DNA from 2 places in the Finegoldia sp. P1-F-LS genome. Region 2 is predicted to be linked to the other one. Evidence: a T-box and tRNA genes for the amino acid it is inferred to sense, from the RefSeq annotation. Region 2 holds a T-box; the other holds one or more tRNA genes.
The links. The T-box of region 2 lies ahead of leuS (leucine--tRNA ligase). A T-box ahead of a tRNA ligase gene usually reads a tRNA of that ligase, here a tRNA-Leu.
Positions count from the first base shown of each region.

Region 1: it encodes a tRNA-Leu, which carries the amino acid that the T-box ahead of leuS (leucine--tRNA ligase) is inferred to sense. The anticodon was not compared.

Region 1 covers NZ_JBRFJH010000003.1:71,289-88,429, forward strand. The annotation lists gene ACU68Y_RS03740 (penicillin-binding transpeptidase domain-containing protein) at 1-2,258, opposite strand, end outside; gene mreD (rod shape-determining protein MreD) at 2,267-2,758, opposite strand; gene mreC (rod shape-determining protein MreC) at 2,759-3,613, opposite strand; gene ACU68Y_RS03755 (rod shape-determining protein) at 3,614-4,609, opposite strand; gene radC (RadC family protein) at 4,610-5,281, opposite strand; gene ACU68Y_RS03765 (Gx transporter family protein) at 5,284-5,796, opposite strand; gene ACU68Y_RS03770 (NusG domain II-containing protein) at 5,796-6,173, opposite strand; gene pcp (pyroglutamyl-peptidase I) at 6,333-6,974, opposite strand; gene ACU68Y_RS03780 (5-oxoproline transporter, DUF979 family subunit) at 6,986-7,972, opposite strand; gene ACU68Y_RS03785 (DUF969 domain-containing protein) at 7,965-8,639, opposite strand; gene ACU68Y_RS03790 (RnfABCDGE type electron transport complex subunit B) at 8,825-9,676, opposite strand; gene ACU68Y_RS03795 (electron transport complex protein RnfA) at 9,687-10,268, opposite strand; gene rsxE (electron transport complex subunit RsxE) at 10,268-10,897, opposite strand; gene ACU68Y_RS03805 (FMN-binding protein) at 10,908-11,480, opposite strand; gene ACU68Y_RS03810 (RnfABCDGE type electron transport complex subunit D) at 11,477-12,448, opposite strand; gene rsxC (electron transport complex subunit RsxC) at 12,452-13,780, opposite strand; tRNA gene ACU68Y_RS03820 (tRNA-Leu) at 13,809-13,894, opposite strand; gene ACU68Y_RS03825 (lytic transglycosylase domain-containing protein) at 13,924-14,565, opposite strand; gene coaE (dephospho-CoA kinase) at 14,562-15,170, opposite strand; gene polA (DNA polymerase I) at 15,157-17,141, opposite strand, start outside.
Region 2 covers NZ_JBRFJH010000001.1:98,334-115,474, reverse strand. The annotation lists gene alaS (alanine--tRNA ligase) at 1-1,711, opposite strand, end outside; gene ACU68Y_RS00750 (AI-2E family transporter) at 1,722-2,909, opposite strand; gene ACU68Y_RS00745 (RrF2 family transcriptional regulator) at 2,912-3,319, opposite strand; gene leuS (leucine--tRNA ligase) at 3,426-5,834, opposite strand; T-box leader at 5,872-6,051, opposite strand; gene asnS (asparagine--tRNA ligase) at 6,100-7,485, opposite strand; gene ACU68Y_RS00730 (replication-associated recombination protein A) at 7,482-8,777, opposite strand; gene nrdR (transcriptional regulator NrdR) at 8,871-9,323, opposite strand; gene ftsZ (cell division protein FtsZ) at 9,323-10,405, opposite strand; gene ACU68Y_RS00715 (cell division protein FtsQ/DivIB) at 10,739-11,461, opposite strand; gene murG (undecaprenyldiphospho-muramoylpentapeptide beta-N-acetylglucosaminyltransferase) at 11,448-12,560, opposite strand; gene ACU68Y_RS00705 (FtsW/RodA/SpoVE family cell cycle protein) at 12,557-13,666, opposite strand; gene murD (UDP-N-acetylmuramoyl-L-alanine--D-glutamate ligase) at 13,671-14,996, opposite strand; gene mraY (phospho-N-acetylmuramoyl-pentapeptide-transferase) at 15,004-15,966, opposite strand; gene ACU68Y_RS00690 (penicillin-binding transpeptidase domain-containing protein) at 16,062-17,141, opposite strand, start outside.

The sequences.
Region 1 (17,141 bases), on a different contig from region 2:
TTCCATATCCAACAACCGAATATAGAACCGCCAACATCTACATATCCTCCACATTTTATTTCGTGATAAGGATCAAATCCTCCTTCTAATGCAGCAAGTGAGGTGTTAAGTTTAAAAATAGATCCTGGTTGCATCGCTGCTTGCATTGGAATATTGTACAATGGTCTCGGAGATATTGGATCTTTTGGGTCTTCTGCTTGTAAACTTTCCCAATCCGTTTGTGAAATTCCCGTTGAAAATAAATTTGGATTGTACGATGGGAATGATGCCATTGCAAGTATTTCTCCAGTCTCAACATCTACTGCAACTGCCGCACCACTTTTTGCATTTTTGTATCCAGCTAAAGTTTTGTCGCCCCATTCAGATTGATAAGTTCCACCAGTGCTTACAGCTTTTATCGATTTTTTCAAAGATTCTTCAGCAACCCTTTGGACATTTGTATCAATACTCAAATACACATTGTCACCTGGAATTGCTTTTTTCTCAGACAAAGTTTCGGTTCTATTTCCTTTACTGTCGACCATAACTCTTAATGATCCGTCTTGTCCTTTCAATGCATCTTCTTTGCTTTCTTCAATTCCTGTTTTTCCAATCAAAGAATCCTTGCTGTATCCTTTTTGTTTGACATACTCCTCGATTTCTTTTTCAGTAGAAATTTTTCCGATATATCCCAATACGTGACTTAATTCTTCGCCATTAGGATAATATCTAACAGGTCTAGTCGCCACTTCTATTCCTTGGTTTTTTCCGAATTTTTCTTCGATGCTACTAACAGATTCCTCTGTTAAATTGTAACTTAGAGCAATTGGCTCGTATCCTTTTTGCCCTTTGTTTTTCAATTGATTGTATATGCTTACAATATTGTATGCGTCATACTTAGAAAATTTCTCGCATTTATTTTTCTTCAAAATTTCTTCATACAAAAGCTTAACATCAGAATTCATTTCCTTGTCATAACTCTTGTAGAAATCTTCCATATTTTTTTCGTAAATGTATTTCCAATCATTAACACTAATCGAAGGATTGATGTTGTTTTCAGTGTTTACCGACTGAGCAATAAGTTTTATATCATCGTCTGTGATAAACTTATAGGCCAAATTATTTGAATTCAATAAATCTGCAACGTGTTTGTAAGGATCTGTAGACTTTTTACTTTCTGTTACAAACTTAGCCTTAACTTGTGGATTTTTTTTGTCTTTTTCATCCAAACTAAACTCAACGTTTGTTTGTATTCCGTTTTTCTTGAGTAAGTTCAGCGCTTTTTCCAACACGATAGTTTTCTTATCATCTTCTACATCAACTTTTTTCAAAAGCTCAACCATCGTATTGTCTTTTACAATATTTACAAAATCGTCAGCAGCTTCTGTTTTAAAATCAATTTTGTTGGACAACTTCATCATTTCAACTTTTTTCTCCAAAAGTTTTTGGTTGTCTTTCAGTTCCATATCTTTCAGAACGATATTATCTTGAAGATTTTCCTTTTCCAATTCATTGTAAACCATCGATCTAATAACGCTGTCATTCAAAAGTTTTCTGATAATGGATTTGTCTTTTTGTATTATCGTAGAAATCGCAGATTTTACATCTGAAGTTTCCTTTAAGCCGTGTTTTTTTAGTAACTTCACAGTCTCTTTGTCATTTGTATCAAACTTTGTATTATCTTTACGATTTAATTTCAACGTCAAACCTTTTGAGCGTAGTGCATTCAAGCAATAATCTAGGACAGTTTTCTTATAAATTCCTTGATTAGTTTCTTGAGTGTAGCTCTTGTCGATTAGATTTGCCATTATGTTTTTATCCATGACAATTGATGCCACTTTATCCAATGGTGATTTATCTTCTTTCAAATAATCGTCCGTATTTCTGTAAGTAAAAGCGTTCAGAGCAATTGGAAAATCTTCGGTGTTCATCGAACCATCTTTTTCCAAAATCCTCGACAAATTCAACAACGCATCATTACTATCGTCAATTTTCATTTGTTTTATTTGATCTTTGTACAAATTAGCAACATACACGTTTTTAGTCGTCGCTAACAATTCTCCATTTCTGTCGTAAATATTTCCCCTAGGAGCAGGAATTTTGATTTCACGAAGTCTGTTATTTTTGGCAATATCCCTGTAGTAATTTCCTTTAATTAATGTCAAATGCATTAATTTCAAACAAAGTACAGCCATCATTATTGCCAATATCACAATAATTATAGTAAATCTATCGTATTTTTCGAGTTTTTTCAAAAATTTATTGTCAAATTTCTTCATTGTGTACCTCAAATAAACTTAAACTTTGGAAATTTAAATATCTTTTTGAACAATCTGAACAAAACATAATACAATAGAACATTTAAAATCATTTCGATTAAAATTGGTCCTTTTAAATAAGCTTTATTGAATCCATTTCCTGTAATGTAGAGTACGAAATAATGAACAAGAGTGTAATACAAAGTCACAAAAAACGTTAGTATCATACCACTTCTTGGATCTTCTTTGTTAATTCCTGCTTCGCTATTTCCAATCAAAAATCCTGATGTAAAATAAATCAACGCTCTTACCCCAATAACTGGACTGAATATCGCATCTTCAATTAGTCCGATTATCATACCGTTTAATGATCCTGTGTACGCACCAAATCCAATGGACAACAACACAACTATCGGAATCGAAATATTCGTGTACACGTTGAACACTGAAATTCTGGAAAGAAGTGTCGCTTGGATTATGATGTCCAACAAAACTATCAAAAATATTTTTAATTTGTTCATCTAATTCACTCCTTGTCCATCCACTATAAGAACGCGGTACATATTGTTGAAGTTGATTTGGGATTTACATTTGACAATTTTGGTGAAATTATCCTTTGTCTTGATAACTTCTGTCACCTCTCCGATTTTGATGTCTCTTGGATACACTCCTCCAAGTCCTGATGTTGTCAAAACATCTCCAACTTTTACATCGGCATTAGAATCGTACATGTATCCTTTGAGAATATCTTTTTCTTTTTCGTTCAAAATCCCAACATCTTCGCTTTTTGCAAGCCTAAATCCAACGTTGTTTCCGCTGTTCATAATAGTATCCACTTTGCTATGGTTAAGTCCAACTTCCGTTACAACTCCAACCAAACCTTTCTCGATTCCATCATTTGAAGAAACAGCCTCAATCACAATGTCACCTTTTTTGATTTTATCCATCGAACCTTTATCAATACTAAATCTTGTAAAAATATTTCCTGGATCTTTTCCTGTTATGAAAGCTTTTGTTTTTATAGTTCTATCCTTACTCAAAAGTTCGTATTCTTCTTGCAAATATCTCTTATCGCTTATAACTTTGTTCAAATTATCTACGTTTTTTCGTAGTTTTGCGTTTTCCACAGTTAATCTCTTATTATCTTCACGCATTTTTTTAGTTCCAAAAACATAATGAACCGACTCTTTGAATTTGGAGCCTATCACATAAAACACTTTGTTAACAGGAGTAATCACTGTTCCTATCGCATTTTCTCCGATAGACATGTAGCTTTTGTTGTGGTTTGATATCGTAATCGTCAATATGAGAAACAAAGTCACTACGAAGAAAAAAACTTGTTTTCTAAGCTTTTTATTATATCCAAACTTAGCCAATTATTTGTCTCCCTTCTTTAAGAATTTGCCAATACCAATTCCCGTGCAATCCATCGGACTATCCACTTTCAACACCTTGATTCCCAAAACATTTGTGATATATTCGTGAATGTAGTCGATAAGGCTCACTCCACCTACAATGTAGATTCCTTCTGCAATAATGTCGTTTGCAATATCTGGCGGAGTTTTCTCCAACACTTTTCTCAATGCTTCAATGCACATATCTGCTATCGGCACAATCGCAGGTGTAATATCCTTCGCCCTAATTTCAACAGATTTTGGCATCGTGGATATCACATCAGTTCCCCCGACAATCATCGTGTTGTTTTCCCTGTCAGAATTCAACGTCGCAATCTTAAATTTAATCGCTTCTGCTGTTGAAATACCAATGTTAACTCCAAATTTTTTCTTCAAAATTTGTTTGATTTCTTGGTCAATATCTTCTCCACCGCTTTTTATGCAATAGCTTGTCACAATTCCACCCAAACTAATCACAGAAGCTTCGATTGTACCTGCACCAATATTTAAAATAATGTGTCCCGTTGGTTCATCCACATCGACACCCAATCCTTTAAGAGAAGCTATGTTTTCTTCAACTAATTTCACACTTCTCGCTCCAGCATTTAACGCCAAATCTTCCACACTTCTTCTTTCAACATCCGTCAAAGATGCAGACACCGATACACACACTTCTGGTTGGAAAACCGAAAAATTTGGTCTCGCTTTTTTAATAAAATACGAAAGCATGCTAACAGTGGATTCAAAATCAGCTATAACTCCGTTTTCAATCGGACTGATTGCTACGATATTGTCTGGAGTTTTGCCAATCATACTTTTCGCTTCAGTTCCCACAGCGACAATATCATAATTATTTATATCTATAGCAACAACGCTAGGTTCGTTGATTATTATTTTCCCATTTTCATCGGAAATAACGGAATTAGAAGTTCCCAAATCAATTCCCAAACCCTCTTGTTGAAATTTAAATAATTTCATTTAAAAATACATTCCTTTCCTCATACTCAGACTATCGTTCGAGCTAACAATAATATGATCTAACACTTGTATTCCTACCAAATCTCCCACTTTATCCAATCTTTTTGTAACTTCAATATCCGCATTTGATGGAATAAGTGAGCCTGACGGATGATTGTGTACTAAAATAATCGAATTCGCTCCCTTTTTAATAGCAGATTTAAAAACTTCTCTAGGATGAACGATAGATTGATTTATAGTACCCTTGCTAATAAGTTCTTTGGAAATAATTCTATTTTTTGTATCGAGAAGTAGTGCATAGAAGTTTTCCACATCGCAACTTCCAATCTCATTACAAAAAATCTCTGCAACACTATCTGGATCATTCAGACTGAAACTATCCATCGCTTTTCTCAAAGCAAGTCTTCTTCCTATCTCGATTCCAGCCAGGATTGATGTAGCCTTTGCCATCCCAATTCCCTTTATTTTCATCAATTCCTCAACGCACAAATCCTTGTAATCATTTTCGTTAATGTAATCGATGACTCTTTTTGAGAGAATTTCTACTCCCTCTTCTTTTATTCCAGTCTTCAATATAATTTGCATCAACTCTTCATCGCTCATTGAAGAAATACCATTGACTTTCATTTTTTCTCTGGGTCTTAGGGACTCATTCATTTCCTTAACTCTCATTGTTATCTCCTATTATTAAACAAATAATTTTTTTGCTTAGAAAGTGCATTTGTTAGGTAATTTGAAGTAAGTCCAACAAATACACCTGTAAATATACTCAAAAACACCAAAATTGGCAAATAAACCAAAATTCTAAGATTGTTCAGCATAACTGCACACACCAAAACTTGCGATAAGTTATGAGTAAAAGCTCCAAACAAGCTAACACCAATCAACGAAAAATATTTTCTCAAATATTTGTTGACCAAATACATCACAACAAGTGAACTTACAGCTCCTGCCAATGAATAGAAAAAGCTTATAACCGCCCCTGTAATTAGCATTAATAAAAATGATTTTAGGATTCCTATTACAAGAGAATCTCTAAATCCAAAAACAATTAAACATGTCAATATTACAATGTTGCTGAGCCCAAGTTTTGCTCCAGGCATTACGATTGGAAGTGGAATCATCGACTCAATCAAGCTTACAACCAATGCAACTGCCGTTAAAATAGGAATATGTAATCTTTTCATCAATAATTCACCACATCAATATCATCTTTGTTTTGCTTGTTAGCCTTAATTTCTACAACTAATTTGTTCGGCAAACAAACAATAACATCCCCTGGTTTATCTATCTTTCCTTTTAGCATACACAACTTGTCCGGACAATCGGATTCAGTAATTGAAACGCTATATCCATGAATATGAACAACGTTGTGACCGTATTTATTATCGATTTTATAATCATAATGATCGATTGGAAGTGTAATTTGTTTGATTTCTTTTCCATTCACTTGAATTGAAACGTATTTATCTTGTGCATTTACGTTATTATAATTTAAAATCACAAACAAGATGGCCGAAAAACACAACAAAAATCCAATCAAAATTTTATCGTATTTAGTCATAAATTTCTCCTTTAAACTACCTTATAGTTTATCATTTTATCGTGTATCTTTTCAAGATTAAACAAAAACGAAAATTCATTTGCAAATAAAAAGAACCTCGAAACTTTAAATATTTCGAAGTTCTTCAATTAAACTATTAATGATTTTTCAAAAAATTTTTTAATGAGTTTTTCCACCTGTAACTTTGATGTCTTCATCATTGTCTATTACAGCTTCAATTGCTTTTTCCAATGCCTTTGCAATTGTATCCAAGTTCATTGAAGCAGTGTGTGGTTTATTCAAAACTTGTTCTGGTAAGAATGGAATGTGAATAAATCCTGTTCTCATATTAGGATATTCAGTAGCTCTTAGATGAGCCATTCCGTATGCAACATGATTACAGATGAATGTTCCTGCAGTGTTTGACACAGATGCTGGAATGTTTGCTGATTTTATGTTTTCAACCATTGCTTTGATTGGTAAAGTCAACAAATATGCATCAGGACCATCTTCGGCGATTTTTTCGTCGATTGGTTGGTTTCCCTCGTTATCCTTAATTCTACAATCATCAACGTTGATTGCGACTCTTTCTACAGTGATGTCTTCACGTCCACCAGCTTGTCCAACTGATATTACAACATCTGGTTTAACTTCTTTTATTTTTTCTTTTAATTTGTCTACACTTTTTCCAATAACTGTAGGAATTTCTATTTTGATTATTTCATTTCCTTTAATTGAATCAGGTAATAGCTTAACTGATTCAATAGCAGGATTGATTTTTTCTCCACCAAATGGATCAAAACCTGAAACTAATATTTTCATAAATTTACCTCCTAAAATGCTAATATCATTAATAATACAACATGAACAACAACTAGAGCTAAAGCAACTGGAAGTTGTGCTTTAATAACTCCGTTTTTATCTTTCATCTCTAAGATTGCAGCTGGCACTATGTTAAAGTTTGCTGCCATTGGTGTCATCAAAGTACCGCAGTAACCAGCAGTCATACCAAGTGATGCTACAACAGCAGGATTTGCACCTTTTGCCATCAATAAAGGAACACCAATTCCTAGAGTAATAACAGTAAATGCAGCAAATGCATTACCCATTATCATCGTAAATATAACCATTCCAACAATATATGCAACAGCGGCTGCAAATACTCCCGCATCGCCTACAATTCCAGCAGCCAAGCTACCTATTAGTTTACCTACCCCTGCAGATGCAAATATAACTCCCAAACCACCTAATAATTGTGGTAGTAATGATGAAGATCCAACTTGCATCAACATTTTAGTAGTGTCCTCAGCAGTTTCTTTTGCTTTTGGTTTTGCAATAATAATCGCAATAATCAAAGCCAATAATGATGAAATAGTAAGAACTTGAGCAGCTGACAATGAGAATACTGCGTCAGAATTTTTCAATGGAATCTTAAATGATTTCAATTGCGATAGAAGCATTGCACTAATTCCCATTACTAAAGCCGGAATAAAAATCTTGCCTCCAACTTTTTCAGCATTTTTCTCTCTTTCTTCTTCTGTTAGTTCTTTAAATTCTCCTGGTTTGATTTGGTTAGCAATTGATAAAACTCCCAATAATAAAAGTATAACACCTACAATTATTCCACCAGATTCTACATGTCTAACCAAGAATCCTCCACCGGCAAATAATATTCCCAATAATATCCAGAAAATCATTGTACCAATCTTTGCTTCTTTGTTGAGTCTTGCACGGATACCAGTCATTATGCAGATAATTCCACATAAGATGTATGCTATCTCATCAAGAGCTACTTTATTATCTACAAAAAAATCAAGCATTTTTCATATCCTTTCTAAGTTTCATTTCAAAAACAGCACATTGTATAAGTGCAATAATCAACATACTAACACCTGCAAATATAGACCATTTAGCTATTTCTGCCGTGTCCAATGGGAATCCTGCATCTTTTAAAGTAGTTTGCATTAAAAGTACACCAGATGCCAATGGAAATATATTTTGTCCGTAGAAGTTACCATAGTTTTCTACAGCAGCAGCAAGACCTTTTAATTCATCAAGTCTAACTTCTGTCAAATCTACTTTCTTTCTTGCAGCACCTTCTGCCATTGGTAAAATCAATGGACGTATAAATTGAACGTGTCCACCAAGTCTTAAAGAAAAAGCAGCTGCTATCCATCTAATGAATAAATAAATCCATAAAACAGACGCTGCACTAGCCATTTTAAATTTCGATATAAAATCTCTAGCCTTTTCCTTTAGTCCGTATCGTTCCATAATCGCGATAACAGGGAATGAAATCAAGAACAAACTCATCAGTCTATTGTTGACAAATCCCTCTCCCATAATTTTCAAAGTGCCTGTTAATCCGAGACCTCCTGCAAGACCTGTAACAAGACCTGCCAAGAGAACTATTCCCAAAACATCTAGTTTTAGTGCGAATCCAACGACAATAATTAATATTCCTATGAAAACTAAATATTCTCCCATACTTTGCTCCTTAATTTTATTAGCCAAATAGATTTTAGCTTCTTAAGATTATACCCGATACTTTTTTATTTTAAACTTTTAATTAAATTTTATTTTCAATTTCATTGTTGCGTTATTTTTATTCGTTAAATTTATAATAATTAATCTCAAAAAAACAGACCGTAAAATTTACGGTCTGTAAAATATTAAGCTTCTTTAACAGCAGCTTCTTGAGCTTTTGCTTTAGCTTGTTCTTCTTTTATTTTTAGTCCTGGATAAATAGCTTTTGTAGGACATTTGTCTACTGCTTTTTGAACTTGTTCTGGATCTAATCCTTCAGCATTGTTGAAGTGAGCTAAGTTATCTTCAACGCTGAATCCGTCTGGACACATCTTAGCGCAAATTCCACAAGCAATACATCCAACTTTACAGTATTGTCTTACATCTTTACCTTTATCGTGACTGTTACATCTTACATAAACGTCTTGATCATAGTCAACAAGTTTAATAATATTTCTTGGACAAATTTCAATACATTTTTTACAAGATGTACATTTTTCTTTGTCTACTAATGCAATGCCATTTACAATGTGAATCGCATCGAAGTCACACACATCTACACAAGTTCCGCAACCCAAACATCCGTCTGGACAAGTTTTGCTTCCACCTTGAAGATTGTGGTTAACTCTACAATCCATAATACCTTTGTATTTGAATTTTTCAGTAGCGTATTCTGGAGTTCCTTGGCACATTACACATGCAACTTGCTTTGCAGAATCCACTGCGTCAGCTCCCATGAATGCTGCTAATTTGTCGGCAGTTTCTTTTCCACCAACTGGACAAGAATTACAAGGTGCTCCTTTGTTTACGATGGCATCTGCAAGTCCGTCGCAACCTGGAAATCCACAGGCACCACAGTTTGCGCCCGGTAACATTTCTCTTACTTTAAGTACTCTTCTATCAACTTGAACTTCGAATTTTTTAGATGCAAAACCCAAAAGCAATGCAAATAAAATTCCTAGTGCTCCCAAGATTATAAATGGAGTTAAAATTGTCATTTATTACCTCCTATACCAATCCGCCGAATCCGAAGAATGTCATCGCCATTAATCCAATAGTAATAAATGCGATTGGTACACCTTTAAAACTTTCAGGAATATTTTTGTTCATTGCGATTCTTTCTCTGATTGCAGCTAATAAAGTTATCGCTAAAATGAAACCTAGTGAAGCACCGATAGCACTTGCTAATGTTTCAATTAAGTTGTATTTTTCTTTTACGTTTGCTAATGCAACACCCAATACTATACAGTTTGTAGTTATAAGAGGCAAGAACACACCAAGTGCGGAGTACAAGTTTGGACTCATTTTCTTTAATGCCATTTCTACGAATTGTACCAATGTCGCAATAACCAATATGAACACTATCGTTTGTAAGTATTCAATGTGAAATCTTTCTAGTATTTGAATTTGTAGAACGTAAGTTACGACAGATGCTATTGTGATAACGAAGAATACTGCCATACCCATACCAATAGCTGTTTCAGTTTTTGAAGATACACCTATCAATGGGCAAAGTCCTAAGAATTGACCAAATACGTAGTTGTTTACTAATAAGTAAAGAACTATTATTTTAAATATATTTGCTAACATTAGTCTTCACCTCTCATATTGTTCTTCTTTCTTTCTTGTCTTGATAAGAAATAATTGTAAGTAGCTAACAATATTCCAAGTACCATGAATGCTCCTGGAGCTGCTGACATGATACCAATTGGTGGAATGTTTCCTATTACAAGTTTTCCTAAGATTTTTCCTGAGCCTAATAATTCTCTAATGAATGCAACCAAAATGATTACAACTCCATATCCCAAACCATTAGAGATACCATCTAATAATGACAAGAATACACCATTTTTAGATGCGAAAGATTCTGCTCTTGCTAAGATTATACAGTTTACAACGATTAGAGGAACGAATGCTCCCAATGAACTGTATAATGCTGGAACAAATGCTTCAAGTATCATTGAAACTAATGTTACGAATGTTGCGATTACAACGATATATGCCGGAATTCTTACTTTATCCGGAATAAAATTTCTAAGTAATGATATTACTATGTTTGAACAAATCAAAACGAATGTGAACGCCGCAGTCATACCAATTGCGTTTTCTACTGATGTAGATACACCAAGTACAGAACACAAACCTACCAATTGGATTAAAACTGGGTTGTTCTTAAGAATGCTGCTTTTGAAAACTTTAGCCGCTTTACCTTTTTCCATAATTTCCCTCCTATTTTAATCCCGCATTAGCTTTTTGAGCTACGTTCAATGCGTTTTTGGCTGCTGTAGTGGAATAAGTTGCACCACTTAAAGCTTGAATTTCGTTGTCAGCTTGTGGTTTTTTCACAGCTGCTATTTCTTTTTCCATAGATTTTCCAATAACTGAATCTACGAATTCTGGATCCCCAATTCTACTTCCAATTCCTGGAGTTTCTTGTGATTCAAGAATTGAATATCCTACGATTTTATTTTCATTGTTTACACCAAATACGAAAACAACATTTCCTGAATATCCGCCAACGCCTATTGCTTTATATACATGACCTACTGGTTTGCCACCTTTGATAGCTTCTTGTACGTCATCTAAGTTTTCGTCTTTTGCTTTCAAATCTTTGATTTTTGCTTCATCAAGCGGTTTAAAAGATTCTGCATCAGGAAAAGCTACCTTCAAAGATTTTTGATAATTTTCTAATCTTTTAGCTTCGATAATCGGTTCTGTAACTTGGTTTGCAAATGCAAGTACAACCGCACTAATTGCTGTGATTATAAACAATCTAATAGCTAAATTTATTGAACTTCTCATATTCCTTGTTTACCTCCTCTACCAATTGGTGTTGGAACTGTATATTGATCGATAAATGGTACTGCACAGTTCATGAAGATTATCGCATAAGATACACCTTCTGGAAGGTTACCAAATTGTCTTATGATAGCTGTAAAGAAACCACAACCAATAGCAAATATAATTTGTCCTTTTGGAGTAACTGGACTAGTTGAATAATCTGTAGCCATGTAGAATGCTCCCAAGATTAAACCACCAATAAATATGTTCATAAAAGCGTCTTGAATTCCTACGCCACAAATAAGTAATGTAACAAATGTTGTTGCGATGTAAACTAATGGAATTCTAAGATTGATTACTCTTCTGTATAATAGATAAGCTACACCGATAAGTAATGCTATTGCACTTACTTCCCCGATTGTACCACCCATGTGTCCTATGATGGCATTCATAAAACCAACTGGTTGACCACCTGATAAAACTGTCGCATAACTTTCAGCGTCCACTGCTTTTTGTGTTAGTGGAGCAGTGTAGTTACTCATTGCTTGTGCCCAACTTGCCATCAAGAAAGCACGTCCTGCTAATGCAGGGTTCATGAAGTTTGAACCAATTCCTCCAAATAATTGTTTTACAATTATGATTGAAAATACCGATCCTATGATGATCATTGGAATTGGCAAAGTAACTGGAACGTTGTAAGCCAAAAGCATACCTGTTACAACAGCTGATAAATCGCTAATTGTAGAAGGTTGTTTCATTATTTTTTGATAACAATATTCTGATAATACACAAGCTATAACTGCTGATAATACCAAAACTAAACTTCTCATTCCGAATTCGTAAACACTCACTATCAAAGCAGGAACTAAAGCGATGATAACATCAAGCATAATTCTTTGAATAGATTCTGCACTTCTTTGATGAGGAGCAGCTTCTACGATTAAATGAGATAAGTCGTATTCTTTTTGTACAATTTCTTTATTTTCCATAGACTATCCCCTTTTCCTTTGTTGTGCTTTTAATTGAGTCTTTGCGTGTACAATTGCTTCAACTAATGGTCTGTTTGATGGACAAATATAGCTGCAAGTACCACATTCGATACAATCATTCAAATGCATTTTTTCTGCTCCTTCAAAATCACCGTTCAATGATTTTAATTGTAAGAACAATGGTAATAAGCCGATAGGACATACATCCACACACTTAGCACATTTAATACAAGGTTCTGGAGAAGCAAGAGTTGCATCTTTTTCGTTCATGCAAATAATTCCACCTGTTGTTTTAACAGTTGGAGCTTCCAAATTGTATTGGCAAGCACCCATCATAGGTCCACCAACTACAATCTTATATGGTGTTTCTTTGAATCCGTCGCAATAATCTACTAAATCTTTGAATTTAGTACCTACAGGAACGTATATATTTTTAGGTTCTTTGATAGCTGAACCTGTCATTGTTACAATTCTATGAGTCAAAGGAATACTATGAACTACAGCATCGTAAATTGCCATAGCACTTGAAATATTCAAACCTTGAACTCCTCTTTCGTTTGATCTTTGAGCTTTCGAAATCTTCTTACCAGTAATTGCATTGATAAGTCTTCTTTCGTCCCCTTGTGGGTATTTTGTTTTAACAGAGCAAATCGAAATATTTTTCTCATCCTTAGCGGCATTTTTCAAAATTCCGATAGCTTTTTGTTTGTTATCCTCAACCCCTATGTATCCTTTGTCGCAATCCATCAATTTCATGATAATTTTCAATCCACCGATAGCTTTTTGAGGATATAATTCCATGTTAAGTTGGTCACTAGTTAAATAAGGTTCACATTCTGCCCCGTTTAAGATAACTTGCTCGATTTTTACATCGGGTTTTTTATTCATCTTAAGATGTGTAGGGAATCCTGCTCCACCCAAACCTACTATACCAGCTTCTTTTATTCTCTCTAGGATAACTTCTTTTGATAATTGTGTGAAATCATCATTTGTTTCAGTGTATCCTAACTCGTTTAAACCGTCTGATTCGATTACTACGACTTCACCTTTTTGACCATTTGACAATACCATTTGCTCAATTTTCATAACCTTTCCACTAACTGAACTGTGAACAGGCGCTGAAATAGTCGCTTTAGATTCACCAATTTTTTGGCCCACTTTAACCTCGTCGCCTACTTTTACTATAGGTGTACAAGGCGCACCAATGTGTTGATGCAATGGGATGTAAACCATTTTAGGTTCAAAATTTGTATCTAAAGGACAATTTTGAGTGTAGGATTTATGATCATCCATGTGAAATCCGCCCTTAAAAGTCAGATTTTCTAAACTCATTTTTTCACCCCTTTAATAAAATAAAAAATGGTGCAGAGAAAGAGACTTGAACTCTTACGGGATTACTCCCACTGCCCCCTCAAGACAGCGTGTCTACCATTCCACCACCCCTGCGTGATAAAGACCTTTATTAAAAAGGTCTTTTAATATTTATTAATAATATTTTTGATTAATTTAATGTAGTTTTTCGCCCAAACCTTGAAACTTTTGTGCATATTTTCTTCTAGCTTAGTATCTTCGTAGAAGATCTTGTAAATATTGTATTGGTTTTCAACCTTTACAACGTAGTATTTCGTCTCAGAAGATGGAATATCGTCTAAAGTTTGACCATCTTTTGAAAAAGATTCGTTCGACAACCATTCTTTTACATTTCCAATTCCACCGTTGTAAGCAGCAATCGCCAAATCGTGGTTTTTGAAATGATGCAACAAATACGATAAATATGCAGTACCCATCTCAATGTTTTTGTCAGGTTTTTTCAAATCATCCATTGTAAAGTGAGTATTTCTCATATTGTTAATACTTTCAGCAGTGTCTGGCATCAATTGCATAAGCCCCAAAGCTCCAGCCTTTGATTTTACACTTGGATCAAAGTTAGATTCAACTTTAATGACACTCATAACCAAAAGTGGATCAACGTTGTATTCTTTTGAGTATGTATTAACTAAATCGACATATTTAACTGGCCTTGTCACTGTAGAATAAGCGCTCACGCCAAATCCAACTAAAAACACAATCACAATAATTGAAATAATCGTGATTAAAAATCTTTTAATAAATTTCATAATTTTTTCCTATCTATTAGTTCGTCAACTTTGAGTATTAAATCTGATTCAGTCGTGTTGTTTACAATAACTTCGTCAAATTCACTAATTTTTTTCTCATAATCTAGTTGGGAATTAATTCTTGTAACAGCAGTATCGTAATCAAAGTTGTTTCTATCGATTATTCTTTGAATTCTAATGTCCCTGTCAGCTACAACTACCCAATCTTCATCGACGTTGATATATTTGTCAAGCAAATCTTTGCTTTCCAAATACATAGAAATTTCTAGAAAAATCAAATCAGACTTTTCCTTCTTAATTCTTTTTACTACTCTTAATATTATATCAGTATGTGTCAATTCTTCAAGCTTTTTTAATAATGTTTTTGAATTAAATACAAGTTTGGAAAGTTTTTTTCTATCTATGTCAGAATTTTCATCTAAAATTTCTTTTCCAAACTCATCAATAAGCTTGTAATAAAGATCTGTACCTTGCTCATAGATTTGGTGAGTAATCTCATCCAAATCTATTACAACAAAGCCTTTTTCTCTTATTCTTCTGCACACCGTGCTTTTCCCGCTGGCGATATTGCCACAAACTACGATGATTTTTTTATTTTGCATCATACCAATTATCTGCACTGTTTACGTCTATCTTCATATCGACTTTCAAATCAACAGCATGTGTCATGACATCTTTCATTATTTCAAGAACTTTTTCTCGTTCGTCTTTTGGACAATCAACAATAAGCTCATCGTGAACTTGCAAAATCAATTTTGCTTTAAGTTTTTCTTCGTTCAATCTATTGTAGAATTTGACCATTGCAACTTTGATGATATCCGCTGCTGATCCTTGGATTGGCGTGTTAAGTGCCACACGTTCCCCAAAACTTCTAACATTGTAGTTTTTGGATTTCAATTCTGGAATGTATCTTCTTCTGTTCATAATAGTTTCAACGTAGCCTTTTTCCTTGCCAATTGCAACTATATCTTCCATGTATTGTTTGATACCTTTGTAAGTGTCCAAATAATTTTCGATGTATTCTTTGGCTTCTTTTCTACTTATGTGCAAATCTTTACTCAAAGAATAATCTCCAATTCCGTAAACAATACCGAAGTTTACAGCCTTTGCGTTGGATCTTTGAAGTGATGTTACCTTATCAAAATCAACCTTGAACACTTCGCTGGCAGTTTTTCTGTGAATATCCGCACCGTGCTTGAATGCATCAAGCATAACCTCATCATTTGCCAAATCAGCCAACACTCTAAGCTCAATTTGTGAATAATCCGCATCCAACAACATATTTCCTTCGCTTGGAACAAATGCTTTTCTAATTAATCTTCCTTCTTCAGTTCTAATAGGAATATTTTGCAAGTTAGGATTAGTAGAGCTAATTCTTCCAGTTTGTGCGATAGTTTGTTGGAAAGTCGTGTGAATTTTGCCGTCTTTTTTGATTAAATCCACCATTCCATCGATATATGTTGTTTTAAGTTTCGTAATTGTTCTGTATCTTAAAATGTAGTCGATAATTTCGTGTCTTCCACTTAAAGCTTCCAAAACTTCTTGGTCTGTCGATGGGCCTGTTTTGTTCTTCTTTATCACAGGAAGCTCTAAATCTTCAAACAACACTTCTGCCAATTGCTTTGATGAGTTGATGTTGATTTTCTTTCCGATAAGTTCTTCAACACTTTTTTCGATTGATTTTATCTCATCTTCGAAAAGTTCTCCCATCTCGACCAAAGTTTCTTTCTTGACACAAACTCCCGTAAATTCCATGTCACACAAAACTTTTATCAAAGGAATTTCAACATCTCTGTACAGATGCATCATATCTTCTTCTTCTATTTCTGAAATCTTTTCGTACAATTTATTTGTAAACATCATGTATTTCACAATGTAATTGTCGATTTCTTTCTCGTCAGATTCCAAAATAGTCTTCTTGGATTTGCCTTTTCCTGTAATATCTTCAAGCGGCTTGAAATCATATCCGATAACTTTAGGGTCAGATCTTTCCATACTATAACTTGTCTTGGATGGATCGAGCAAATATTCTATGATTACAACATCATCGTAATTGTACGAAATGCCGATACCATATCGCATCAAATGATAAATACATGGTTTGATATCAAATGAAAGCTTGCTGATATCTTTCGATTCGAATTCTTCCTTGAATAATTCTACAAGATCTACGTTTCTTGTAATGTACACCTTGTCAGTGTAAATAGCAAAAATCACAGGCTCATTGTCCACATAATAATCATCATTGAACAATGCAAAAGTAAACTTTTTGTTCTCTTTAATATAAGCTTTAATTTCATCTACTTTTTCATCTAAGTTTTCATATTCAAACTTTTCATTGGATTCTTCGTTTGGAAGTTTTTTGATAAAACTGTTGAATTCAAGTTTAGTAAGGACTTCAATCAGATGATCATTGTCAGCTTCTTTTATAGTACAATCCTCGATTCCAAATCCCATTAAATCTTCAGGAACATCTGTATTAATCGTTCCAAGCTCTCTACTCAAATATGCAATGTCTTCTCCATCAATGACTTTTTGCTTAGTTTTCTTGCCGGAAATTTCATCGACATGCTCGT
Region 2 (17,141 bases):
CATCTTTTAAAGCTTGATGCAATAAGTGTGTTGCAGAGTGGTTTTTCATAATATCTCTTCTGTTAAGTTCATCTACTTCTATTGTAACTTTGTCACCTACGTGTAGACTTCCTTCAGTGACTTTAACATAGTGCAAGAATACTTTCTTTCCTGTTTTCTTAGTGTCGTACACTTCAGCTTTGAAATTATCATTATAGATAATTCCTTTGTCACCTACTTGTCCTCCACCTTCTCCATAGAAAGTTGTACAATCTAATACTATTATACCCATTTGTCCGGCTTTTAAATTATTTTCATCTTCACCGTAAATTTCTATAACTTTACTTTCATCTTTTAATGAATTATATCCGTCAAATTTTGTTTCTGGAAGTCCTTCGCCATATTTTTTGTCAGAAGACCAACCCATATTAGATTCATTTCTTGATCCCCTAGCTCTTTCTTTTTGTTCTTCCATTAATTTTTTAAATTGAACTTCATCTACAGTCTTGTTAACTTCACCGACTAATTCCTTAGTTAAATCTATTGGGAATCCGTAAGTGTCATATAACTTGAATGCATTTTCACCACTAAATACATCTGAATCTGTTTCTTTCAACATAGAATCTAAAATATTCAATCCCAAATCCAAAGTTTCTTGGAATTTCTTTTCTTCGGCATTAGCTATTTTAACAATTCTATCTCTATCTTCTTTTAATTCAGGATATCCTGATTCATAAACTTTAATACATGAATCGATAACTTTTTCTATGAAACTGTCGTTTATTCCCAATAATTTTCCATGTCTACAAGCTCTTCTTATAAGTCTTCTTAGTACATATCCTCTTTGTTCATTACTTGGTATTACTCCATCGTAGATTAAGAATGTCATAGCACGTACGTGGTCTGCAATTATTCTAATGGATACATCGTTCTTGTGATTTTCTTTGTATTTTACACCTGAAATTTCTTCGATAGTTTTGATTATATCTTTTACAAGTCCAATTTCAAAAATGTTGTCAGCATTTTCCAAAACCATTGTAATTCTTTCAAGACCCATTCCAGTATCTATATTTGGATGAGCAATTCTTTCGTATTTTCCATCTGCTGTTTTGTTAAATTGTGTGAAAACCAAATTCCATACTTCCAAGAATCTTTCGCCTTCATCACCTGGTTTTGCATCTTCTCTAGGATCAAATTCAAATCCTCTGTCTACGTGAATTTCAGAGCATGGTCCGCAAGGTCCTTGATCTAACTCCCAGAAGTTATCAGCTTTGCCTAATTTAACAACTCTTTCTGGACTAATCCCAACTTCATTAACCCATATATTATAAGCTTCTTCATCTTCTTCATAGACACTTACCCATAAAATATCTTTTGGAACTTCTAATTCATTTGTCAAGAAATCCCATGCCCATGTAATTGCTTCTCTTTTGAAATAATCTCCAAAAGAAAAATTACCAAGCATTTCGAAAAAAGTACCATGTCTTTGTGTTTTTCCTACTTCATCTATATCTGCTGTTCTAATACATCTTTGTGAAGATGTTGCTCTGTCTTTTTTAAGTTTTTTCTCACCTGTAAAGTATTTTTTCAATGGTGCCATACCAGCATTTATAAGTAAAAGACTCTTATCATCTTGTGGAATAAGAGGAAATGATTTAATAACAAGATGTCCTCTTTCACCAAAATAATCTAAGAATTTTTTTCTAATTTCATTTAAACCGTAATTTTTCATTATAACCTCACTAATTTTTAAAAAACATTTTAATTTTATCTTTAAAATGTAAATATAATATTTTAATTGTAGCAACGAATGGAACTGATAAAATCATACCTACAACTCCAAACATTCCACCACCTATTATCAAACTAACAATTACTAACAATGGATTAATACCAATTTTTGAACCCAACAATTTAGGTGCAAGTATGTTGTTTTCAACCCATTGTATAGATACGAATACAATTACAACAACCACAGCTTTTATTGGGCTGTCTAAAAAAGCCAATATAAAAGCCGGAGTAACCGCTATAAAAGGGCCAATATAAGGAATAATATCTCCTACCATAGTAAGTATTCCTATGATAATCGCAAAATCAACTCTCATTATAATTAAAGCAATAGCTGTAAGCACTCCTACAAATATCGCCATTATTAATCTACCACGAATGAATTCGCTGTAAGCTTTATCCATATCATTGCAAACGCTCAAAAACTTGTCTTTATTTTTATTTGGTATAAATCCCATTATAAAATCAATACATTTTTCTTTATCCAATAACATATAAAAACTAACAACAGGAATTAAAATAATTCTAAGTAAATTAGTAAAAATACTTCCTGTAATATTTCCTGTTTGTGATAACATGTCCAATATCGAAGTTTGAATTGTCCCAAGTTTTTGATTAACTGTTTGCATCGCATTGGACATTATTTTGCTTACATTAGGATACTCTTTGAATATTTTTCTATTAAAATCATTTACTTTTATAGAAATATCGGCCATAAAACCAGGTAAACTAATTATCATTTTTTTGATTTGTTGAATAGTTTGAGGAACAACAATCATTCCTAATAATATTATCAAAAATATTACTATGACATATATTATTAAAATTGCAAACGACCTTCTGATTCCTTTATTTTCAAAGTACTTAACCAAAGGATTGATAATGTATGAAAGTATTATTCCTATCAATAAAGTATTGATAGTGTGATAAATTACAGGATACTTTGAAAATAAAGCCAATAATCCCAATAGAATAAGTATCAATATAGTAGTTTTTTTTATTTTATGGAAATTAAATACAATTTTGTATTTCTCATCTACCTTACTATTTCCCACAGTAATCAAAAAATACGTTCCAAATACCATGAAAATAATAGTTATAAATACTAATGCATTGTGTAGAAATTCAGAATTAATAATCATATCTATTTCTCTTTGCTAATCAGGTCTTGTAAACTTACGTTTTTAATACTATTAATCATATCGTCATGCATTTGAGTCCAAATAAGTCTAGATGGACAAGTATCTTCTCTTGAACATAGTCCAGGAACTACAGAGCATTCTGTCACTCCAAAGAACTCTTCCAAGCACTCCAAGATTTCGGCAACCGAAATTTCTTTTGGTGATTTTTTTAATAAATAACCACCTTGTACACCTCTGACAGAAATTACTAAATCTTGTTTTTTTAATTCTCGAATAAGTTGTTCTAAATAATTATTACTAAGTCCTGTGGCTTTTGATATTTCATTCAAACTAACTGGATTATCTCCATATTTTTTGCCTAAATATATCATTGCCGCAAGCCCATATCTTCCTCTAGTAGATAATCTCATAAGCCCTCCTATTTATGATAAATTTTATCATAGTAAAATAGTTGTGTAAATATCCTATGTCAATAATAATAGTAGATTAAGATAACTCAATCTACTATTACCAAAATTATTTTACAATTATATTAAAAATTCTTCCTTTAACATAAATTTTCTTAACTACGTTTTTGCCTTCAAGATATTTTGCAACAACATCATCCTTAACAGCTTTTTCGTAAACTTCATCTTCTGAAGCTTCCCTGTTTATTTCTACTGTTGCTCTTAATTTACCATTTACTTGGATAGGCAATTCAATGACATCTAAGATAGTCTTTGATTCATCATATTCAGGCCAGCTAGATTCATGAACATATCCTTCATATCCCATTCTTTGCCAAATTTCTTCTGTAATGTGTGGACATACTGGATTTAATAATATCAAGAAAATTTTATATTGTTCCTTGGAGATTTTGTCTAAGTTGTTGAATTCATTCAATAATGTCATAAGTTGAGCAATCGCTGTATTGAATTTCAAATTTTCATAATCTTCACTAACTTTTTTAATAGTTTGGTGAATCAAGGTTTCCATTTTTTCAAAATTAGAATCACCATCAACTAACTCTTGTGTTCTCCAAACTTTATCCAAGAATTTTCTACAACCTTTAACTCCATTTTCTGACCATGGAGCTGATTTTTCAAAATCTCCAATAAACATTTCATAACATCTCAAAGTATCTGCACCGAAATCTCTAACTATATCATCTGGATTTACGACATTACCACGAGACTTACTCATTTTTTCATTATTGTCCCCTAAAATCATTCCATGGCTAGTTCTCTTCATGTATGGTTCTTTTGTAGGAACTACTCCGATATCATACAAGAATTTATGCCAAAATCTAGAATACAATAAGTGAAGTGTAGTGTGTTCCATTCCACCGTTGTACCAATCTACAGGTGTATAATAGTCTAAGTTTTCTTTGCTAGCTATAGCTTCATCATTGTGTGGATCAGTATATCTTAAATAATACCAAGAAGATCCAGCCCATTGTGGCATTGTATCAGTTTCTCTAACCGCATCTCTGCCACATTTTGGACATTTTGTGTGAACAAAATCATCTATTTTTGATAGTGGAGATTCTCCATTATCTGTTGGTTCATAATTATCTACCTTTGGTAATACCAATGGCAAATCTTTCTCATCCAATGGAACCCATCCACAATGTTCACAGTAAACCAATGGAATTGGCTCTCCCCAATACCTTTGTCTTGAAAATACCCAGTCTCTTAATTTGTAATTTGTTTTCTTATGACCTATTTCTTTTTCTTCAATGTATTCATACATTTTTTCTTTTGCTTCATCTACAGTCAAGCCATTTAAAAATCCTGAATTAATAAGATTTCCTTCATTTGTTTCTGTAAATGCACAATTTTCTATGTCAGATCCTTCAATTACAGGAATCATATCAATATTAAATTTTTTAGCAAATTCATAGTCTCTATCATCGTGAGCAGGAACTGCCATGATAGCACCTGTTCCGTAAGTCATCAATACATAATCTGAAACATAAACAGGGATTTCTTTGTTTGTCAAAGGATTAATAGCTGTTAATCCATCAATTTTGTATCCTGTTTTTTCTTTAGATAAATCTGTTCTTTCTAATTCTGATTTTTTTGCAACTTCTGATCTATAGCTTCTAATTTCATCAATGTTTTTAATTCTATCACTATATTTTTCAATCAAAGGATGATCAACTGAAATAACCATGTAAGTAGCACCAAATATAGTATCTGCTCTTGTTGTAAATACAGTAATTTTTTCATCAACTTCTTTTACTGCAAAATTAATTTCTGCTCCGTATGATCTTCCAATCCAATTGATTTGTTGAGATTTAATTCTATCAAAGTAATCGACATCTTTTAAATCATCAATAAGCCTATCAGCGTATTCAGTAATTTTAAGCATCCATTGGTTCTTAACTTTTCTGACAACTTGACCACCACATCTTTCACAGTGACCATTGATTACTTCTTCATTTGCAAGTCCAGTTTTACATGATGGACACCAATTAATAGGCATTTCTTTTTTATAAGCAAGACCTTTTTTGAACATTTGAATGAAAATCCATTGAGTCCATTTATAATAATCTGGATCTGTTGTGTTTATTTCTCTATCCCAATCAAAAGAAAATCCGATTGATTGCATTTGTCTTTTGAAGTTTTTTATATTATTTTCAGTAACAACTTCAGGTCTTATTTTATTCTTAATAGCAAAATTTTCTGTTGGAAGTCCAAAAGCATCCCAACCCATAGGATATAAAACATTGTATCCTTGCATTATTCTTTTTCTTGAAACAATATCTAGTGCAGTGTATGGTCTTGGATGACCTACGTGTAGTCCTTGTCCAGATGGATAAGGAAACTCTACTAATGCGTAAAATCTTTTTTTAGATTTATCATCAGATGTTTTGAAAGTTTTATTTTCTTCCCAATATTTTTGCCACTTTTTCTCAATAGAATTCGGATTATATCTATCCATTTTTACCTCCAAATAATAAAAAATTCGCCTCTTACATAGAAGAGACGAAATAAAATTCCGCGGTACCACTCTTATTGGTTAATCCCACTCAAATCTTTAACGCAGATATACGAATATTCTTTTAATAAACAAGTTCAATAATCTTAAATATTGATTCGCACCACCCATCAACTCTCTGAAAATTTTTAATTATTTACTACTTTTATTCAAATATTATTATAAAAACTTATTACTATGATACCACATCAAAGAATTAAATACAATATTAATATTCACAATGTCCAACAGTTCTTGGGAACGGAATGACATCTCTTATATTTGACATTCCTGTCATGTACATTACCATTCTTTCAAATCCAAGTCCAAATCCACCGTGCTTAACTCCACCGTATTTTCTTAAATCAAGATACCATTTATATTCTTCCTTGTTGAAACCTAGCTCATCCATTTTTTGATCCAATAATTCAAATCTTTCTTCTCTTTGGCTTCCACCAATTAACTCACCAATTCCTGGAACTAAAAGGTCAGTTGCAGCAACTGTTTTTTTGTCGTCATTAAGTCTCATGTAAAAAGCTTTGATTTCTTTTGGATAATCAGTAACAAACACTGGACCGTCAACAACTTTTTCACTCAAATATTTTTCATGTTCTGTTTGTAGATCCATTCCCCATTCAACAGGATATTCAAATTTTTCTCCTGATTTTTGTAGAATATCAATAGCTTCAGTGTAAGTCAATTTTTTGAATGATTTGTTTGCAACTTTTGTCAATCTTTCAATCAAGTTTTTATCTACAAAACTATTAAAGAATTTAATTTCCTCTTCACAATTTTCCATAACATCTTTTATGATGTATCTTACCATATCTTCAGCCAAGCTACATACATCATCCAAATCTGCGAAACATATTTCAGGTTCCATCATCCAAAATTCTGCCGCATGTCTAGGAGTATTAGAATGTTCACTTCTAAAAGTTGGTCCAAATGTATATACATTTCTGAAAGCTAGTGCGTAAGCTTCTGCTTGCAATTGACCACTTACAGTTAAGTTAGTAGATTTTGAGAAGAAATCTTGTGTGAAATCAACATTTCCGTCATCATCTTTTGGAAGATTATCCAAATCCAATGTTGTAACTCTGAACATTTCTCCAGCACCTTCAGCATCACTGCCTGTAATAATTGGAGTATGAACATATACAAATCCTCTTTCGTTAAAGAATTTATGAATAGCAAATGCTAATCTGCTTCTAACTCTAAATACAGCATTAAATGTATTTGTTCTTGGTCTTAAGTGTAAAATTGTTCTCAAAAATTCAAATGTATGTCTTTTCTTTTGTAGTGGATAATCATCAGTAGATTCACCTTCTACAATAACTTTTGATGCTTGAATTTCAAATGGTTGCTTAGAATTTGGAGTCAAAACTAATTTACCTACAACAATAATTGCAGAGCTTAGTTTTAACTTTTCAGACTTTTCAAAATCCTCATTATCTTTTCCTACAACAATTTGAACAGGATTGAAGAAAGTTCCGTCATTTAATTCAATAAAACCAACATTTTTACTAAATCTTGAGTTTTTAATCCAACCTCCAACTTCAACTTCTTTGTCAGAATACTTTTCGTAATCTTTAATCAAATCTTTAATTAATATCATTCTTTACTCCTCATTTTTTTATATATTTTGCTTTCATATCCAATATCTTTTGGATCGTAATATTTTTGATTTTTTAATTCGTCAGGTAAATATTGTTGATACGAATCGTCACTGTGCGGATATTTGTATCCGATTCCTCTATTCAATGATTTTGCCCCATCATAATGAGCGTCTTTTAAATGATCAGGAACATCGTAAATCTTGTTTTGACGAATATCTTCTAATGCCTTATCGATTGCTACATATGATGTATTAGATTTTTCACTTGATGCAAGATAGATTACACCATTCGATAAATTTATCCTACATTCTGGTAGCCCTATTAAATTAACTGCGTTAAATACATTAATAGCCACAGTCAAAGCCTCAGGATTTGCGAGTCCAATATCTTCTGATGCAAAAATCACCATTCTTCTGGCAATAAATTTAGGATCTTCACCGCTTTCAATCATTCTTGCTAAGTAATATAAAGCTGCGTCAATATCAGAACCTCTCATAGATTTAATAAATGCAGATATAACATTATAGTGATCTTCTTCTTTATCGTATTTCAAAACAGGTTTAAATACAGAATTTTTAATTGCATCTTCATCTATAATTAAGCAACCATTAACTTGATCTGTGCTCTCGATTGCAATCTCTAGAGCATTCAATGCACTTCTCGCATCCCCATTTGCAGAATTTACGAGAACATCAATTGCTTTTTCATCTATTTGAATGTTCATTTCTTTTAATTTTTTATCTTCTGTAAGTGCGTTTTCTATAATATTTCTAATATCATTATAAGTCAACGGTTTCAATTCGATAATTTGACATCTAGATAAAAGAGCTTTGTTCACTTCAAAGAATGGATTTTCTGTTGTGGCACCTATCAAAGTAATTGTTCCATCTTCAACATATCCTAACAATGCGTCTTGTTGCGATTTGTTAAATCTATGAATTTCATCAATAAACAAAACAGTTTTTTTGTTATACATGCTCAAATTAGTCTTAGCAGTTGAAATAACTTCTCTAATGTCTTTAACTCCATTTGAAATCGCAGATAATCTTTCGAATAAAGAATTAGTTTGATTCGAAATAATTTCTGCCAAAGTTGTTTTTCCAGTTCCAGGTGGTCCGTAAAAAATCATAGAAGGAATTTTATCAGCCTTTATCAATCTATTCAAAAGCTTTCCTTCGCCAACCACGTGAGATTGTCCAAAATATTTATCCAAACTTTTTGGTCTAAGTCTATTTGCTAACGGTGAACTATTTTCTTTTTGTAATTGTAAATTATATTCAAATAAATCCAAAATATTTCCCCTTTAACATTTATTTTATTTATATCTTACCATAAAAATTAAATATCGTTAAATAAAAATTAAAGGTCGGATATTTACCCGACCTTATTCATTATCTAATTTTGATATTTCCTCGTTAAAAGATTTAACATCTGTAAATTCTCTATACACAGAAGCAAAACGAATATATGCAACCTTGTCAATTTTCTTAAGCTTTTTCATTATTAATTCACCTATTTCAGATGAATCTACCTCCCTTTTATTGCTATGTGTTAATTCAACTTCTATCTCTTTAGTAGCCTCAAGCAACACTGAATCTGGAACAGGTCTTTTTTCACAAGACTTTTTCATTCCACGATACACTTTATCTCTATCAAAAGCTTCTCTGTTTTTATCTTTTTTTACCACTGTAAGATTATTAAAGTCATATCTTTCATAAGTAGTAAATCTTTTGTGGCAAGAAATACATTCTCTTCTTCGTCTAACAATTTTATCGTCTTCAGATGCTCTAGTATCTACAACTTTTGTATCAGATGCATTACAGAACGGACATTTCATTAGAATCCTCTTCTCTTCAAGAATGAAGGTATTTCTATATCATCATGATCTTTTTCAGAAGTTTCTTCTGATTTTTGAGAAACTGGATCAGACTTTTTATTTGATTTTAATTTGTTAGCCATTGGGTTATCAGAATCAAATCCTGTTGCAATTACAGTTATTTTGATATCGTCACCTAAAGACTCATCAATACCAGCACCAAATATAATATTAGCGTCTGGATCTACTTCTTCTCTGATTAATTCTGCAGCTTCATTAACTTCGAATAATCCTAATTCTTTTCCTGTAACATTAATCAAAACAGCTTTTGCTCCTCCGATTGATGTTTCTAATAATGGAGATTTTACTGCAAGTTTTGCAGCTTCCATAGCTCTGTTGTCTCCATTCGCTTTACCAATACCCATGTGAGCAATTCCTTGGTTTAGCATAATGGATCTAACATCAGCAAAGTCCAAGTTAATTAAGTTAGGTACAGCAATTAAATCAGAGATACCTTGAATACCATCCATCAAAACTTCATCAGCCATCATAAAAGCTTCTGACATTGTAGTTCTCTTGTCTGAAATTTGTAATAATTTATCATTAGGAATTATTACCAATGTATCAACTTTTCCCTTTAAAGCTTCGATACCTTGTTCAGCCTGCATTTGTCTTTTTCTTCCTTCAAAAGTAAATGGTTTTGTTACAACGCCAACTGTAAGAATTCCTTTTTCTTTTGCAATTTGTGCAACTATAGGTGCAGCACCAGTACCAGTTCCGCCACCCATACCAGCAGTTACAAATACCATGTCTGTTTTATCAAGTGCTTCTTCGATTTCGTTTCTACTTTCTTCAGCAGCTTTCATACCAACTGCAGGATTAGCTCCGGCTCCCAAACCCTTAGTAATCTTGCTTCCGATTTGTAATTTAGTATTAATATCTAAATTATTTAAAATTTGTTTGTCAGTATTTACCGCTACGAATTCAACGCCTTGTAAACCTTCTTCTTTCATTCTCTTGACAGCGTTATTTCCACCGCCACCAACACCAATTACTTTGATTTTTGCTAAATCATTATCTTCTAGTTCCATATCAAAAGTCATAACATCCTCCTAATTCGTAATTAAAATTTATTTCAATCTCTATGATTTAATTATACTACAAGTTCAACGTTTTTTTGTTAAAAACCTGCTTTTGTCTCACACTGTAGCGTTGTTGTATCTATAGTATAATTTTTCTAAAATTTCTTTTTTGTTGTTTGTATCTAGCATTTCTATTTTGTATTATTATTGCTTTGTATCCTTTTGGCGACGCTTGTAATAATTTGATAATGTTTCCAGTTTTGTATCATGTTTTTATTTAATGTATTATAAATACACCTTATTTTCAATGTGTATCTTGCTTTATTTCTTTACGATGATTTACAGAAACTGTATTTACTCACTTTGTTCTGCATTTTCTTTTATCAAAAATGGTTTTTTAGGATCTTTAGTATCTACTATTTTTGTGTTTATACTTTTAGTACTAATTTCATTCAAAATTTTTGAAATATTATTAGATTTCTTTTCTGAATCATTTAAATCTCCAAAAAACACGCTTATTTCATTTTTTGTAAGCAAAGTTATATCACTTGCATTGTAAACATTAATTTCAGTTAATTGATTTAAAACTTTATGAGAAAAAAGATTCTTCAAAAATTCGTAAAACTTTTCATCTGATTCTAAATTATTTATTTTCGACAAATTTTCATTTGCTCCAACTATCTTAACAATCTTAGAATAATCAATTCTATCTTTGTTCTTTACCACATTAAAATCAGAATCTACAAAAAACTTATCCTTTCCAATTTCAAAATAACAAATATCTTTCGTTTCTTCTACTGTTACTTCTATGGTATTCGGATAAATTTTCTTGATATTCGCACTTCTAATATAAATATCTTTACTAATTTTAGTTTGTAATTTATTCTTGTTAAATCTAAAAATATTTTCTCCTAATGAGTAATTAGCATAATTTTTTATTTCAGATAATTTTACTATTTTATTGTTTTTAACCTTTATTGTTTTTATTGAAAAATAGTCAATTGTAGCACATAAATATACTATGAGTGCAATCAATAGTGATATTGCGACAATAATAACCGTTCTAAGCTTTTTCATCTTGTTCTACCAATCTGTAAAGTTCATCTACGATATCTTTACAAGCAGTTGGATATGACATTTTCTTAGAGTTTTCTGAAAGTTCATTTAATAAATTATCATCACTTAATATTTCGTTAATTTGATCAAACAATGTATCAGAGTTCAAATCTTTTTCTAATATTACTTTACTTGCTCCATTTTTTTCAAAAGCTCTGGCGTTATGCTCTTGATGATTTTCAGTTGTATATGCTTTTGGAACGAGTATAGATGCTTTTCCCAGGAAAGATAATTCAGCTAATGTTATAGCTCCACTACTTGTCACTATTAAATCAGATACTGCATAAGCTTTATCTATATCATCGATATATGGGAAAACGTGTAAGTTTTTGATTTCTTTTCCTGATTGTTGCATAAATTCATCGTAGTTCAACTTACCTGTAGCTAAAACTATTTCGAATTTATCTTGATTAGATATTTTTTCAATCATATTCAATGTTGCTTTGTTTAATATTTCAGAACCATTTGAACCGCCAAAAATAAATACAACCTTTTTATTTTCTGAAATATCGTATTGTTCGAGCGCAGATTTTTTGTTTTTTTCAATATCAGTAAATCTATTTCTAATTGGATTTCCTGTTACTACAGCTTTATCTTGATTTTTGAAATATTTAATCGATTCTTTAAATGTCACAAAATATTTATCAACATATCTAGATAGAATTCTATTCGTAATTCCTGGAAAACTATTTTGCTCATGAAAAGCTACCTTCGCTTTAGTTTTAGTGGCTTTGTATAATATAGGTCCACTCACATATCCACCAGTTCCTATGACAAGATCTGGTTTGAATTCTTTGAGGATTTTATTTGCTTCTCTTAATCCTTGAAATAATTCTTTCAAAGCTTTAAAAGAATTCGCATTTATTTTTCTCGGAATTCCTCTCACATGTATAGTTTTAAAATCTATTCCTAGTTTTGGTACAATGCTACTTTCCAATCCCTTTTCGGTGCCTACATATAGGATTTTATTATCCTTATCTCTTTTCTTTAATTCTTCTATTAATGAAATTGCTGGATATATATGTCCACCAGTTCCACCGCCAGATACTATGATATTCATTTTCTCTCCTCTTCATTGTTCCTGTCTACATTTAAGATTATTCCAACTAATCCCAACATAATCATCAAAGACGTTCCACCATAAGAAATAAATGGTAAGGTCAATCCTGTTGGAGGAATTAATCCTGTAACTACTGTCATGTTAACATAAGCTTGTATTCCGATTACAAAAAGTATTCCAGAAACCAATAACTTTGAATAAATATATTTTGTTTTCATTGCAATTCTAATTCCACAAACTAAGAATGCAAAATAAGCTATAATTAAAATCAGCGCTCCTAGAAACCCAAATTCTTCACAAATAATTGCGAAGATAAAGTCGTTATGAGCTTGCGATAGATACAAAAATTTTTGTTTACTCATGCCCAATCCGCTACCGAGAAAACTGCCATTAGACACAGCTGCTAATGATTGTGATAATTGCCATCCTTCATCTTCTAAATTGCCCAATGGATCAACAAAAGCTATTATTCTGTCAATTCTACTATAACCTATTTTTACTTTGAAAATAGCTATGTATCCGAAAACCAGTGTTGTTAATAACGTTGACACAATGTATCTAAAATTCAAACCGCTCACCATAAATACGCAAAATACACTTCCTATGATTACAATTGCCGTTGATAAGTCAGGTTGCATAAATACAATTCCACCTGATACTGCAACTAAGAAAATCATTCTTAAAAAACCTTCATTAAAGGTTTTAATTTTATTTATTTTTTGTGATACTATTGCTGCGGCAAGGTTAATTGATGCAAATTTAAGAATATCCGATGGCATGAAACTAAATGATTTAATCTTAATCCATCGTTTTGCGTAGTTTATTTCTTTACCTAAAGGTGTAAATACTAATGCACACAAAATGAGTGAGATTAAAAAAATCCACAATGCATTTTTTTTGTAATTCTCATTGTCATAAACACCAGTAAACTGCATGAAAACAAATCCAAGAAGAGCAAAAATACCCTGTCTTAGTCCATAGTAATACCATGCTCTGTGTTCACTTACAGCTGTTGGCCAGCTTGAACTTAGTACCATAATTATTCCAAAAATTGTCAGGAAAACTGTTATATACAATAAAGCCTTCCCATCTTTTGAAAGTTTCATGCCTCTATCCTCGCAAATTATTTACTAAATCTTTAAATTCGTTTCCTCTTTCTTCATAGTTATAATACATTCCCCAACTTGCACTAGCTGGTGAAAGTAGAACTACATCTCCACTTTCGGCTATTTTGTTAGCTTGAGTTACTGCTTGTTTCATATCATCTACCAAATAGATATTCTTAAATCCATATTCTTTAGCTTTTTGTTCGAACAAATCTCTAGTTTGTCCCATTAAAATCAAAGCTTTAAATTTATCTTTACCAGCTATGAAAAAATTATCCAGGCTAACTTTTTTGTCATATCCACCGGCCAATATAATAACATTCTTATCAAAAGATTCTATTGCCTTAACACTTGCATCTACATTTGTTCCCTTAGAATCGTTGTAGTATTTTACTCCAGACAAATCCCTTACAAATTCCAATCTGTGTTCTACTCCAGAAAAGCTCATTAAAGTTTCTCTAATACTATCATCATTTATTCCTATCAATTTTGCTAAAGTAACGCAGAATAAAACATTTTGATAATTATGATAGCCTATTAATTGAACATTTTTTAAATCAATGATTTTATCGCAATCTGAATCAGAAAAATATATAGAATTATCTTTTATGAATGAGCCTCTTTTAACATTTTTTGATGTAGAAATATCGTATACATTTGCTTTTGTAAATTTTTTGCATTCTTCATAGTATTCGTCATCTGCATTAAGTACAGTGTAGCAATTTTCGTCTTGATTTTTTAGTACATTCTTTTTTGCATTTACATAATTTTGCATACTCCCATGCCAATCAATATGATCTGGAGTAATATTGATTATGCATGAATATTGAGGTTTAAAATGTTTCGTACTTTCTAGTTGGAAGCTCGAACATTCAATAACAAAAAATGTGTCCTTATCGCTGTTGTAGATTTCCCACAACATACCTACTCCTATATTACCTATTGAAATAGCTTTTCTACCTGAATCATTCAACATTTTTGTCATCAATGAAGTTGTTGTTGTTTTGCCATTTGTACCAGTAATAGCTACAATTTTAATATCTCCAAAAATTCTTTGTGCCAATTCCAAATCGCTAACAACTTCGATATTTAATTCATTAGCCTTTAATATTACTGGATTATCCATTCTGATGCCCGGACTTTTTAAAATAATATCGTACTTATCAATAGTATCTATAGATTCTATTCGAACGTCTAATTCATTTAATATTTTTGTTTTTTCTTCGTCAATATTATCATCGATTGCTCCCAAATCATATCCTTTTAATTTTAATGTTTTTAGAGCTGATATTCCTGTTCTTGCTAATCCAAATACTAATATTTTCTTCATATTTCACCTACAATATATCTAATAATGTAATTAAACTTGTAATTACTGATACAACCATAAAAGTTGATACTATTTTTTGTTCTTTATATCCCTTTAATTCATAATGATGATGTATTGGACTCATCAAAAATACTCTTTTTTTGTTTCGCAATTTGTAGCTTGTCATTTGAATGATTACTGACAATACTTCAATCATGTAAACAAATCCTAAAATAATTAAATACAAACTCAATCCGTACATAGCCATAATCATTACTAATGCTCCGCCAATAGCCATTGATCCAGTATCTCCCATAAATACTTTTGCTGGGTTTGAATTGTACACTAAAAATCCCAAAAGGCTTCCCGCAAATATAATACTGAATATGCTAGCCGTAGAATTCAAGTTGTACATAATAATACTTGTAGATATGAATACTGGAATTGAAACAGAAGTTGCAAGTCCATCTAATCCATCAGTAAGATTAGTGGCATTAGATGTTCCCATCATCACGAAAATCAAGAATGGGTAAGTTATTAAACCAAAATCTACTGTTTTATGGAAAAATGGAATAACTTGTTTTGTAAAGTTAGGATTTACTTGTTTAATTAAGAAGCAAGCAATAACAGAAAACAAAAGTTGCAATACAAGTTTTTGTTTTTCGTTTAATCCCAATGAACGCTTCATTACTAATTTCATAAAGTCATCTATAAAACCAATTGCTCCAAAAGCAATCATTCCATAAATCGCCAATAAAACTTCACTATTAAACAACCTGAATACAATCACAGTAATCAATGTAGATATGATAAATATAATACCTCCCATAGTCGGTGTACCGGCTTTTGAATAATGTGATTTGGGCCCATCATCTCTGATTTCTTGACCAATATGTTTTTTTCTCAAAATCTTGATTATAAACTTTCCCAATATCAATGAAATTATAATCGCTAATAGCATCGACATTAAAATTTCGCTTTTAAAATTCATATTTTTCTCCTTAAATTATGAACACAAATTATGTCCAATTTTATACCTCATAAGTATTTATTATACCACACGATAATTTCATTCTTCAGTGTTATTTATTGTTCAGTATAAATTTTAATATAAGATTTTGGATCAATCAATTTGTTTTCTTCAGGATCAGTTTTGACCACTTTCCCTTTTTTGCCATTTTTAATTTCAATATTCTTAATTCCGTATTTTTTTAATGTATCCACAGCATCTTCAACTGTGAATCCTACTATCTCCGGAATTCTAATTAATGAGTCTTCAACGCTTCCTGTTGTGAGCTCAATAATATCTCCCTTATTCACTTTAGAATAAGCTGCTGTTTCTTGTGATGTTACAATTGAATTCAAGTTTGAATCTGAATTTGTAACTTTAGATTTTAAACCTAATGAATTTAGTTTATCAACAGCTAACTTCAATGTAAGTCCCTCTAATTCAGGAACAGTAATTTTATCTGAATCAACGGTGTCTAATCTAGTTTTGTTCATCCTTTTATATTCAATAATTTTCGAAAAAATCTTACCTGCAGAAGGCGCGCACACAGCACTTCCTCCATTTTTTCTTTGGGGCTCATCTACTACAACCAAAACTGTGTATTCTGGATGATCCGTTGGAAAAGAACCGAAAAAAGATGCAGTAGTTTTACTATCAGTGTATTTACCATCTTCAATTTTTATACTCGTTCCAGTTTTACCACCAATTCCAAATCCTTGTATTGCAGCCTTTTTACCACTTCCATCATCGACAACTCCTTGCAACATTTTGTTAATTTGCTTAGAAGTTTGTGCTGAAATTATTTGTCTTTTGACTTTTGGTTGAACTTTTTCTACCTTTTTTGTATCTTTTGATATAAATTCCTTCGCTACATGAGGTTCTATTAACATACCACCATTTACAATCGAATTTAGAGCGGTCAACATTTGAATGGGTGTCGCTGATATTCCATGGCCGTAAGAAAGTGTAGCAAGTCTAGCGGCATCAATGTCTTTTACACTTTTTGGAGCTATCCCCAATTCTTCTGCCGGCAAATCAATATCTGTTTTTTGATTAAATCCAAACCCATTTACGTATTTTTGCATATTTGCTTTTCCCAAATCTCTACCGATGTGGACATAAGCAATATTGCAAGAGTTATTAAAGGCTTCTTGGAA